Regions from separate parts of the Marinagarivorans cellulosilyticus genome, predicted to be linked through region 1. Evidence: predicted binding sites of a transcription regulator. Region 1 holds the regulator's gene; each other region holds the start of a gene.

What was found. The regulator PhoB, encoded in region 1, activates phosphate uptake and scavenging genes when phosphate is short. The targets are predictions, from matches to a motif close to TGTCATAAANNTGTAACA.
Region 2: MARGE09_RS19700 (substrate-binding domain-containing protein) is a predicted target of PhoB. The motif match lies at 1,779-1,796, and genes of this name have one in related genera.
Region 3: MARGE09_RS14555 (spondin domain-containing protein) is a predicted target of PhoB. The motif match lies at 2,050-2,067, and genes of this name have one in related genera.

What each region holds. Positions count from the first base shown of each region.
Region 1 is NZ_AP023086.1:3,084,609-3,088,774, forward strand. It holds gene MARGE09_RS12350 (DNA repair ATPase) at 1-468, shown strand, start outside; gene MARGE09_RS12355 (rhomboid family intramembrane serine protease) at 476-1,021, opposite strand; gene phoR (phosphate regulon sensor histidine kinase PhoR) at 1,042-2,358, opposite strand; gene phoB (phosphate regulon transcriptional regulator PhoB) at 2,383-3,081, opposite strand; gene ubiA (4-hydroxybenzoate octaprenyltransferase) at 3,229-4,128, opposite strand.
Region 2 is NZ_AP023086.1:4,818,390-4,822,555, forward strand. It holds gene MARGE09_RS19695 (magnesium transporter) at 1-231, shown strand, start outside; gene MARGE09_RS19700 (substrate-binding domain-containing protein) at 280-1,737, opposite strand; gene MARGE09_RS19705 (class I SAM-dependent methyltransferase) at 1,921-2,706, shown strand; gene MARGE09_RS19710 (hypothetical protein) at 2,957-4,090, shown strand; gene MARGE09_RS19715 (hypothetical protein) at 4,090-4,166, shown strand, end outside.
Region 3 is NZ_AP023086.1:3,607,508-3,611,673, reverse strand. It holds gene MARGE09_RS14565 (response regulator transcription factor) at 1-441, opposite strand, end outside; gene MARGE09_RS14560 (spondin domain-containing protein) at 515-1,231, opposite strand; gene MARGE09_RS14555 (spondin domain-containing protein) at 1,240-1,950, opposite strand; gene cysN (sulfate adenylyltransferase subunit CysN) at 2,158-3,579, opposite strand; gene cysD (sulfate adenylyltransferase subunit CysD) at 3,599-4,166, opposite strand, start outside.

The DNA of each region.
Region 1 (4,166 bases):
TTGCACAGTTTACAAGGGCAATTATCATCGGACCCTTTGCGTATAGAATTGCAAGAGCCGCCCCAGCAAGCGCTCAATGCCATTGCGTCGGCTATTGAGCAATCTGGCGCGGCTATTAGCCAGTCTTCACAAAAGGCGGTGGGAGAGGCACCTGCATGGCTTGAACCTCTTGAGCTTATAGCGAATAAATTTGGTGCCTTAGAATCCGTTGTTGGCGATCAAGGCATTAAGATTGATACTGGCCACTTAGCGAATGGCCAAGGTGATCAATTGGGCCGCGTTGCTGATGTGTTGGAAAGCGCGGCTGACAAGTTAACCTCAGCCGTTGAAAAGTCCATTGATTTTGATATCACGATCGTTAAACGTATAACAAAGTTATCGGCAGAGTTGCGGGCTTTTTCTACAGAACGATTAGGTAAAAAGAAAGACAGCGATGAATTTGAAGAGCTTGGGGGTGATGAAGCTTAGGTAACGTTTATTTACGTCGCCACTGCCTTGGCAGTTTGGCGGCGATTAAAACGCCGGCTAGCGCTCCGAACAAGTGCGCTTCAAAGGATATCTGTGGTTGCGAAGGTAATACGCCTAGAATCATACCGCCCCACAATAGGATAACTACAATGGCGATAAGGAAGGTCTTTAGGCTGCGATTATACCAAGCGTTAGCAATGCCTAACGCCCATAATCCAAAAATCCAGCCGCTTGCGCCAATGTGAATATTGTTGCGGCCAAACAGCCAAACTCCAAATCCACCAAGCACAATAATTAAAAAACTCACACGCCAAAAGTAGCGTATACCGTGCGCCATGGTAATCAGCGCAAAAATGCTTAAGCCAACAATATTATTTAATAAATGGCTAACACTCCCGTGTAAAAAAGGGCTGAAGACAATACCGGCTAAGCCGTTTAGTTCGCGTGGCATAATGCCAAAGCGATTAAGTTGACCTTGAAATAACCCAGTGTTTATTGCAAAAACAGCGCACAACACGAAGACCAAAAAGATAATCGTTTTTATTTTTTTCATTAAGGGTACGCAGTGGCGTGCTATGCGCTATGTTTTAACGGTTTGGCAGCGGAGCGCGCAGGTGGGAAATAACAAATAAATTCGCTACCGCGGCCAGGCGTACTTTTAATAGTAAGCTCTGCGTTATGGCGAAGTAGTACGTGTTTTACGATGGCAAGCCCAAGCCCTGTGCCACCAGAGTTTACCGAGCGACCCGGGTCCACACGATAAAAACGCTCGGTTAAGCGGGGGATGTGTTTAGGGTCTATGCCATCGCCGTTATCGCTGACGCTCACGGTGGTGCCATCGGGGCCTTGTGCAATATCTATAAGAATAATGCCCTCGCTAGGTGTGTAGTTTATGGCATTAAACACAAGGTTGGATATTGCGCTGCGTAGCTCTTGCTCTCGGCCATAAATAAAGGCTTCTTTTGGCCCGTTAACGCTAATCAAGTGTTTACTTTCTGTGCTTATCTGTCTTGCGTCTTCAGCGACCATATCCGCAAGTGTGACTAGTGATACAACCTCTTGGCCGTGCTCTTTTTCATCGGTTTCAAGCCGGCTTAAGGTGATGAGGTCGTTAATAAGCGAGGTCATTCGCCCCGCTTGGCTTTGCATATGGGAAAGGGCTTTGTTCCACACCGGCGGAATGTTGTCGGCATCTTCTAGTGTTTCTAGGTAGCCGCGAAGCACGGTTAAAGGGGTGCGCAATTCGTGGGAAACGTTAGCAACAAAATCTTTACGCATTTGCTCCAGTTTACTTAAGCGCGAAATATCGCGCACTACAATTAAGCGCTCGTTCTGGCCAAATTTATGTACCAGAAACTCCACTTCCATAGAATTTTTTTGCGTTAAAGTATGATCAAGAGGCTCGCTAAAGTCGCCAGTTTCGTAGTAGCGGGTAAATTTGGGGAACCGAATAAGGTTGGTTATTTTTTGCCCTAAATCGATTGCTTGAAAGTTAAATAACTCGCCGGCAGCGCGATTCCACCATTCAATATTACCGCGCCCGTCAACAAGAATAACGCCATCATTGAGGGCGGTTGTCATTTCTTGTACGCGGTGTACCACTGCCTCTAAACGCAGTTTTTCTTTTTCGTGGCGGTTGTACATCAGCTGCACATCGTCAGCGATATCTGCCCATGCACCTTGGAGTTCTTCATTGGGCGGTTCGTTGCGCCGCGCTTGATTAACCCAAGCTTCTAGTTGATACAAGCGGGTAAACTGCCAGGCAATGTAGCCAAAGCTAAACGCTAGCAGGGCCATTACAGTGTGACCTGTCAAAAAACCCATAAGCGAAAAAACACAAAGCCAAATACAAAACCACCGAAATTCGGCTTTTAACCCTCTACGTAACATAGGTACCTATCATTTTTTTGTTGCTTAGGCTGATATCTTGGGCGAAAAGCGGTAGCCAGCGCCGCGCACAGTTTGAATAAAACGGTCGTGCCCTTCAAGTGTTAAAGCCTTGCGAAGGCGTCGAATGTGGACATCAACTGTGCGCTCTTCAACATACACATTCCCCCCCCATACATGGTCTAGCAGTTGGTTGCGGGTGTAAACGCGCTCTTGGTGAGTTAAAAAGAATTCCAGTAAGCGGTATTCGGTTGGCCCCATTTGCACGGGGGTCTCGCCAATGGTGACGCGGTGGCTAGAAGGGTCTAGGCGCAACGCGTCTACCACTATGGGGTCGCCAGTCGATAATGAGTCGGTGCGGCGCAAAACGGCCTTCAGGCGTGCCACAAGCTCTCTCGGAGAGAAGGGCTTGGTGATGTAATCATCGGCGCCGGCTTCCAAGCCCTGAATTTTGTTGTCTTCTTCGCCTTTGGCGGTAAGCATGATAATGGGTGTTTCAGAGGTCAGCTGGTCGCGTTTTAGGCGGCGAGCTAGCTCCATGCCGCTAGTGCCGGGCATCATCCAATCTAGAATAATAAGGTCGGGTTTTTGATCCACAATGATCGCGTGTGCACTTTGCGCGTCGCCCGCCTCTAGGCAACTGTACTCTGCCATTTCTAAAGCCACTCGCAACATGTCGCGGATTGGAGCTTCGTCGTCAACGATCAAAATCGTTTTTGATACCATTTTTAACCACCTGTAACTGCTGTTAGGTTTTCAATTAAGGTGAAGATTAAATAAATCTTTTGTTGCTGTTTTATGACAGCGCCCAGATTACTGTTGCCACTGAGCACCGTAAACGACCATTTTGCGTGCATATTGGCCACGAGCACTTTAGTTGGGAGCGACGCTATAACTCAAAACAATGCCGATAAAAATCAGCATTCCAACCCAGTTGTTGTTGAGAAAAGCTTCGAAACAGCGGGCAGGTTTACGCCCGCGAATTAAAAATTGCTGATAACCAAATAGCCCCGCAGTGCCCATCAAGCTTAGGTAGTAGGGCCAGTGCAAGCTAAAGCTGCTGCCCACAGTGAGCAGAATAATCAAGGTAAAAGCTTGAAGTGCAGCGGTGATGAGGCGGTCGTTTTCAGCAAAGAGAATGGCGGTGGACTTAACCCCAATTTTGAGATCATCCTCTCGATCGACCATGGCGTAAAAAGTATCGTAAATAATTGTCCAAAGTAGCACAGCGATGTAGAGCGTCCACATAGGTTTGGGCAAGTTTTCTGTCACGGCAGCGAAAGCCATGGGGATGGCCCAAGCAAAAGCAGCGCCCAAAACCACTTGTGGTAAATAGGTGTGGCGCTTCATGTAGGGGTAAATAGTCGTCAGTGCAACCGCGCCGAGCCCGGTGATTACCGTTGTGGTATTTGTCATCAGCACTAGACATAGTGCAATAAACAGCAAGCCTACAAAAAGGTAAAGTGCGAAGCGAGGGTCTAGCTCCCCTGTGGCGAGCGGGCGGTTCTTGGTGCGCTGCACGTGACCGTCTATCGCTTTATCGGCATAGTCGTTAATCACACAGCCGGCCGAGCGCATAACGACTGCGCCCAAAACGAAAATAAACAGCTCTGGCCAACGGGGTACGCCTTCAGAGGCAATCCACAGTGCCCACAGTGTTGGCCACAGGACTAAATAGATACCAATAGGGCGGTCTAAGCGCATCAATTGAATGCTGGCCTTAAGGGCAGGGTGCGCCAGTAAGGGCGGAACTTTGACGCGCGCAGCTGCCATGGCGATATGTGTTTTTATCATGTGTAAGCGCGTCTTTA
Region 2 (4,166 bases), 1.7 Mb from region 1:
ATCGCAATTGTCGCAAGCATTTGGTTTGATAGCGCCATGATTGGCGTTGTAATTGCGCTGGCAATATTGGCCAATATTTTAGCGGCAGCGGCAGCGGGTGTTTGTATACCGGTGATTTTAGATAAACTTAAACTCGACCCGGCATTATCGGGCGCGGTAGTACTCACAACCGTGACCGATATCGTCGGCTTTGTCGCATTCTTAGGCCTTGGCACTTTGTTATTGCTTTAACCTATAGCTGCACAACCTATTACTGCGACAACCTATAACTGCGACAATCTATAGCTGCGACACAGCGCTGGCAGGGCGAATAATTTCACCCAATTTAATTTTGTCTTTAATCGCATTGACTGCACTTAGATATTCATCGGTAAATATCCATACCTCAACGCGCTCGTTTTTGGCAGACGATGTACCCGAAGCATTGGCCACACGCATGCTATCGCCGAAACCAATAACAGACTCTGTCTGCACATTAAAGCGGTAAAGAGCACTTTTCACCGCTGTGGCGCGCAACCTCGATAGGACTTGCGCGCGTTTTTCTGTCGATTCAACATTGCTAAAACCCACCAGTTGAATATTAAGGTTTTCGCCACTTTGCGTATGCAGCGCTTGCACATAGCGGGCTAAACGCTCTACATCTTGCAACGCCTTATTATCCAAATCGGCTTTACTGGGTTGAAAACGAAAATTCACACTTAAGCGCTGCATTACCTTGGCCAACTCTTGGTAACGCTCGGGCCCCTCTTGCACCTCAACAACCAAGCCCTTAGGGTTTTGCGATACAAAACCAATAGTCTCGACAATATTTTGCCCTGCTTGCCCCTGCGCAAAACGAATAAAGTCGTTTACAAACGGCACACTGGACTCACCCGGCGTATACATAAAAAGGCGGCGCGATAAGGGGTAATCTTCCGTGGCCACAAACAGCACTTCAGGCTTTAACGCCGCCGTATTGTTATCACTAACGGCAAGCGCTTTAGCATCGCGCACGGAAGCTAAGCCTACAAAACCTATACCGCCTAAATCACCAGCCACCGCATCCGATAGCTCATCATTCGATTCGAAACGCTTGGCCCGCGAAGAAAGCGTGGCACTTTTACGCAACACTAAACTTTTGAAGGTATCGTAAGTGCCCGATTTATCGTCGCGCGCATACAGGTTAATACGCTTATCGGGGCCGCCCAAGGCCTTCCAGTTTGTGATTTTTCCGGCAAATACTTTGGCGATATCATCCACCGTCATAGTCGATAAAGGGTTGCGAGGGTTTACCACCACAGCCAAGCCATCAATCGCCACCACATGCTCTGCCGTAGAAGCTTGCATGCCGCCGGCCACATCAAACGATCGAGCCTCGGTGGTTTTAATAGGACGTGAAGATAACGCAACATCTGCGCTTTTGGCCTTTAAGCCAGCGAAGCCAGTACTAGAGCCATGCGCCCGTATATCAATAAACACCATACGGGTACCATTGCGGCCCTTAATGCGATATTCGTTAGCCGCTGGCAAAGGCTCGATAAACACCCCCTGCAAGCCTTTAGATTCTAGGTACGCCTTAGCCCAAGCGGGCGCCAAATGCGCGCCTACGGTATTCGAGCCGGCCATAGTAAACAGCAAGCCCTCGGTTGCGAAAGGAAATGCGCCGTCTTTGTCGGCCGCTACCCCAATAACGCTCAGCGTCATTAGCCATACGCTCAACAAAAGCCGATATGATGTCGTGGCAACAGTTCGCCGCATAAACTTCCCCTATAGAATTTGCGCACACCCTAAATTGGCTATGTGACAAAAAAATGAAATAATCGCGATATTGTGAAGATAGTGGCGTTTTCTTCAGCCTTGTGTCGCAATGTTAAAGGTCTACGGGCACCTTCCAGCAACGGGCACCCCAAGATGATTTGGACGCCATAGTAGCAGGCAAATATGAATATGTTAAAGGTTATTTGCAATGGCGATCATCTTTATGATCAAGCCTTAGCCATTGCCCAAACGCTCAAGATCGAGCTAAATGCAACACCAGAACACCACCTCTTCACCCTAGAGTTTGACAACCACGAGGTACGCCTGCACAGCCATGGCCAAGGCAAGCAAAACCCCATTACGGTTAGTTTTCACACAGGCGAAGCAGACCACCGCCGTAAGTTTGGCGGCGGTAAAGGGCAAATGATTGCAAAAGCGGTAGGCATTAGCGGTAGCTTTAAACCACGCGTACTGGATGCCACCGCCGGCTTAGGTGGCGACGCTTTTGTACTGGCCAGCTTGGGCTGCCACTTAACACTGCAAGAGCGCTCGCCTATTGCCCACGCACTGCTATGCAACGGGCTAATGCGTGGCTTAGCGCACGCCAGCCAAACAGGCAATGCCGATCTAGAACATGTACTAGCCCGCATGCAATTATTAAATACCGATAGCATCGGCAGCCCAGTAAGGGACATTGATGTTATTTACCTAGACCCTATGTTCCCTGCCCGCAAAAAAAGCGCTGCAGTCAATAAAAGCATGAAGGCTTTTCACACATTGATTGGCGACGACTGTGATGCCGATCAGCTGCTGACCCACGCGCTGGCACAAGAAGTATGCCGAATCGTCGTCAAACGCCCCCGCATTGCGCCACCGGTAGGCGATAAAAAGCCTAGCTATGCTTTAGAGGGGAAGTCTTCACGGTTTGATATTTATGCGCTTAAAAAACTGGGGGGTAGTGAAGCGTAATTGATAAATCAGTAAGTGGGTAAGCCATTCTCCTAAACTAAACCGTATTTGGCTGTGTGGAGCGACGCTATCAATCGCGCACCAGGTGCCTCACCATCCACAATTCTGAATGACTTGACGGCGGTATAGCCGACGAATCAACCTAGCCTCAGCACTTCAGTTCCGTTAAAATCCTGCCCATTCTCGCTGCGTTTATCACAACGCCGCGAGCCACGGAGATGTTATTCACCTAAGGATCTAAGGACCCGCTATGCCAATACCTACGCTCAAAGCCCACCAGATTGACTACAGTCGTTTTATTCTCTTTCACCCCAATGCCAACGGCGACAATGGCCGACCCGTATTTATAGACCCAGAGCTTATTGTTCGGTTTATGGAGCTCGTGGATATTAGTGATGCTTTAGGCCGTGATTTAGCCGGTGAAATTATTACCAAGCTTAAGGCCGTGGCTGGTGGAGCCACATCGGATAGCAACCTAAGCAACGCCTCACAGCACCGCGACTACTTTGTCAGCCAAAACGTTTACGTGACCTACACCATCTTACAAAGCAGCCCCATTAGCAAAAAATCGGCGGTTTACATTACCGATCTTGAGCGGGCATTAAAAACCGAGGCGCAGGGTGGGCCAGGACTTTATAATACAAGTTCTTCAGCACAGCGTGGTCGCGACTGGAAGCCTAACCCTAGCACCGATACCACAATGCCAACAACACTGGGGGCCATAGGGGCTCTAAAGCCTAACGCCCAAGCCGAAACCAGCGTTGACAACACAGCAGTCGCCTTTGGGCGGTATCTAGCAGCGAAAGATATGAAACGCTTAGGCGGCGAATATTCCCTATTCTATACCCCGAGCTATGTCATTGATCAATACGGCAAATGGATTGGTGCAGCGCAAAAAACCGGCAAAGAAAAAGGCTCACCCAAAGCATTAGCACAACTGATGCTGAATACCGAAAACAACCTTTGGTCCCAAACTACTCACCGCTTTTGCTGGTATGTATTTGGCGATGGCGCCAAGCAATTATTAACCGCCCTTGGCGACTACCATGCTCAGCAAAAGCACTCACTGGGCCGGCATCACGAATTTGTATTTATCGACCCCAAGGTACCGCTTGGCCAGCTAAAATCGCAACTCCAGCAGGTAGGCATAGAGCTCACGCCCGACATGGTTAAATTGGAAAGCAACGACCTTGCTACCAAAATGCATGTGATTGCAGATTCATCGGATACCTACCAAAACTTCTTGCGCGCCCCCGAGAAGCAACAGCAGCTCGATAAAGTTGTTACGGCCGCCAAAGAACAATTTTCAAAACGTACACCCAATATTTACTTTGTCGATATTGTAAAAGGCTTGGAACAATCACTCAGCGGAGGCTGGATATAATGTCACCTATCACCCTGACCCAAGCGCAAGAAAAAGACTTACTCATTAACACCGATCGATTCCACTGGGAAACCTT
Region 3 (4,166 bases), 520 kb from region 1:
TAGCTCACCAAACGTATCCACCGTGTTAGCCACGGGGTCTTGGTAGTGATTAAACTGTACCCGCCGCAACATCGCTTTAACACGCGCTTGCAACTCTAAAATACTAAAGGGCTTTGATAAGTAATCGTCTGCGCCGACTTCTAGGCCAATTACACGATCTGCTTCTGAGTTTTTAGCCGTCAACATCAATATCGGTGTAAAATTTTTGCTTTGCCTTAGCCGTTTGCACAGTGTCAAACCGTCCATTTCCGGCAACATCACATCAAGAATCATTAAATCGAAACCACCCTCTACCGCCAGTGCTAGGCCCTCCCTACCGTTTTCACAGCTGGTGACGTTAAAATCTAATGCCTCTAAATTAAGACAAATCAGTTGGTTAATATCTTTATCATCTTCGACCAATAACAATCGTGGTTGCGATGGCATGTTTGACTGTGACATAAAAAATATCGTTAATAAGTAAAAAGTGAGGCACCTAAGATACCCCACCTATTAGAAAGACTAAACAGGTGAATTATTGAGTCCGTGTCACTTTCAGGTAAAAGCTACCACTATCAAAACGGTAGCTTTCATCCAATACGGATGTTGTTAGGCCACCGTCAAAGCTCACCACGCCTGCATGTCGAGTCACATAATTGTGAATATCATCGCGCTCAGCATCAAAGCCTTCACCACCAACATCGGGGCCCGGCAGTGTGTTGAGCGATTCTGTATTGGCCTCAGTACCGGCATCGTATACCGGTACCGCCATGTGCATAGACTCCCCCAGCATCAAACTGCTGACATCAATATTTTGCAGTCCTACAAAACCATCGTTGGTATAAACTGGCATCGATGCAAAAGAAATATACGCCGGCATCGACGCGGGTAAAGACAAAATAACAGCATTACTAGCGCCTGCTGCCGTTGGACCTGCCGATGCACTATCACTCGCCAGCACACTTGCAAGCAAGGCATCTGGCGAGCCGCTTTCGGCAAGTTGCTCCAGTGCTGGCGATGCTGGCGAGCCAATAGCCCACAGGTTTAGCGGTTGGGTATTTAATAATACCGCTGCCGGCGCTAACAACTGTTTTGCACTGCCATTTGTTATTGAAACTTGGTATTGCGCCATTGTCGTTACTGGAGGCTCATAATTGTTACTCCCTCCGCAAGCCACCAATAAGGCGGATAGCGATAGCGGAGCAAAAGTACTTAGGGCTACATTAAATCGTTTTATCTGAAAGTTATGCATAACCCCTCCTATTTGACAATTACTGTGACTCGGGCAACCGGATTCAACCAGCGATGCACGCTATTATTCAAGTCGCTAATGCCGCCTGTTGTATCATCGTCGCCTAAGCTTCCTCGGTGAATATGAACAAATGGCGCATCTTCGGTAGTAACCCCCATACCATTTACCCCACCTTGTTGCGTTGGATCACCAGGCATATTTTCGTCGCCGTCACCAAGCAACTCATTATTCGCCTCCGTTCCGGCATCGTAGGCATTTAGCATCACATGATAGGTGCCTTTATCGGCAGGGATTTTCCAGCCATTCAAACCAATAAAACCGTCATTTGACGGTAAAAGCATTGCTGTAACACTGAGGTAATCATTGCTGCCAGTATTAATATCGACCATGGGTGAGGTTTGGCCTGAAGGTAAAAAATTTGCCTCGCCCACAGGGTTTAACGCATTAACAGCGCCCATGTCACTAGTATATGTATCGAGATCGCCGATCATACCGAGCTCTGCCATTTTTTCTAACGCCGGTGAAGCCACTTGCCCCACCTCAAATAAAGAAACGGATTCGTTATGTGCGCTAATAAATAATGGGGTGAAATACATACCATAGGTTAAGTTGGTTACGCTAACGGATATCTCGGCAGAGTGAGAGTTAGAAGAAACTCCGGCACCAACAGCAAATAATACAGGCAGTGCGGCGGTAGTCATTAGGCGTTTGAATTTCATGATATTTCCTTGATAAATGTAATGTTATGGTTTTAGGCCCAGCACAATTAGTGCGTAGAGCCAGTCTAAAACCTCAAGATCACATAAATTTCACAGGTCTATCACGTTTTTATCACATCGTCCGAAAAACCTTTTTTCGTCGCACCTTTTATACAGGCACAAAAAAAGGGCTCGTTTGAGCCCTTTTTTATCGGGAAACTACACGTATTATTTTTTGAGTAGCTCGCTTAAGTCTTTGGCATCCCAATGTGGGAAGTGCTTACGCACGAGCGCATTAAGCTCAAGTTCAAAAGCACTGAAGTCAGTTTCAACAACCCCCTTACCTTCTAGCTTTTGGGTCACCATACCTGCACCGACAGTCACGTTAGATAACTTATCAATAACAATAAAGCCGCCTGTTGCACGGTTTATTGTGTAAGGGTCCACAACAACACTTTGATCAAGTTGCAAATCCACAAGCCCGATATCGTTTAAGGCGAGCGCATCGGCTTTGCTAAGCTCTTGCGTATTGACGTCTATACGGTGGCTTATTTTACTGACAATACCATTGGTAACCTTGCCAGCGAATTTGAATTGGTACTCCCGGCCAGCAACTAAAGATTGCTCTGCCATCCATACTAAGTGCGCCTCTAAATGATCAGCAACAGCGACATCATCGTCCACTTTAACAATCATGTCGCCGCGGCTAATATCGATTTCGTCCTTTAGCGTTAATGTAATGGCTTGACCAACAAATGCGCGATCTAAATCGCCGTCGTGGGTAACAATACGGTCTACAACGCTGGTCTTGCCCGAAGGTAATGCTTTAATCGCATCACCTGGCTTAACTTCGCCGGAAGCAATCGTGCCGCAGAACCCGCGGAAATTTAAATTCGGGCGGTTAACCAACTGCACAGGGTAACGGAAATCGGTGATATTTTTATCACCCGCAATTTGCACCGATTCTAAAATTTCCATTAAAGTTTGGCCATCGTACCAAGCACAGCGCTCGCTACGATTAACCACATTATCGCCTTCCAATGCAGACATAGGCACAAAGAAGAATTCATCGACATTCAAGTTTTTCGCAAATTCTTGATAATCTGATTTGATCTTGTTAAATGCTGCCTCGTCAAAATCCAGCAAATCCATTTTGTTCACCGCAATGACCACATGCTTAATGCCTAACAGTGAAGCAATATATGAGTGGCGGCGTGTTTGTGTGACCACACCATAACGAGCATCAATCAGGATAATCGCCATATCACACGTCGATGCACCAGTGGCCATGTTACGCGTGTATTGTTCGTGCCCAGGAGTATCGGCAATAATAAACTTGCGTTTAGCTGTAGAAAAATAGCGATAGGCAACATCAATGGTAATGCCCTGCTCTCGCTCGGCTTGCAAACCATCGACTAACAGCGCTAAGTCTATTTTTTCACCTGTCGTACCGTGCTTAACCGAATCAGACTTTATCGCATCCAATTGGTCTTCATAAATCATTTTGGAATCGTGTAATAAACGCCCAATTAATGTGGACTTTCCATCATCGACAGATCCGCACGTTAGAAAACGCAGGAGCTCTTTGCGCTCGTGTTGAGCGAGGTATTCATTAATATCTGTAGAAATTAAATCGGATTGGTGACTCATAATTGCCTCTAACTCAACCTTAGAAATAGCCTTCTTGTTTTTTCTTTTCCATAGAACCAGAACTATCGTGATCGATAACTCGGCCTTGGCGCTCTGAGGTTGTTGTTAACAACATTTCCTGAATAATCTCCGGCAAAGTGGTCGCATGAGATTCGACTGCCCCCGTTAATGGGTAGCAACCCAAAGTACGGAAGCGAACCATTTTCTCTTCAACCTTTTCGCCTTCGGCAATAGGCATACGGTCATCATCGACCATAATTAAGGTGCCATCGCGTTCTACAACCGGTCTTTTGGCGGCAAAATATAAAGGAACCAAGGGAATGTTTTCTAAATGAATGTATTGCCAAATATCTAATTCTGTCCAGTTAGATAGTGGGAATACGCGAATACTTTCACCTGGATCTACTTTGCTGTTGTAAACATTCCATAATTCGGGACGTTGATTTTTAGGGTCCCAGCGGTGGTTTTTGTCGCGGAATGAATAGACGCGCTCTTTAGCGCGAGATTTTTCTTCATCGCGACGAGCGCCACCAAAAGCAGCATCAAATTTATATTTGTTTAACGCTTGCTTTAACGCTTGCGTTTTC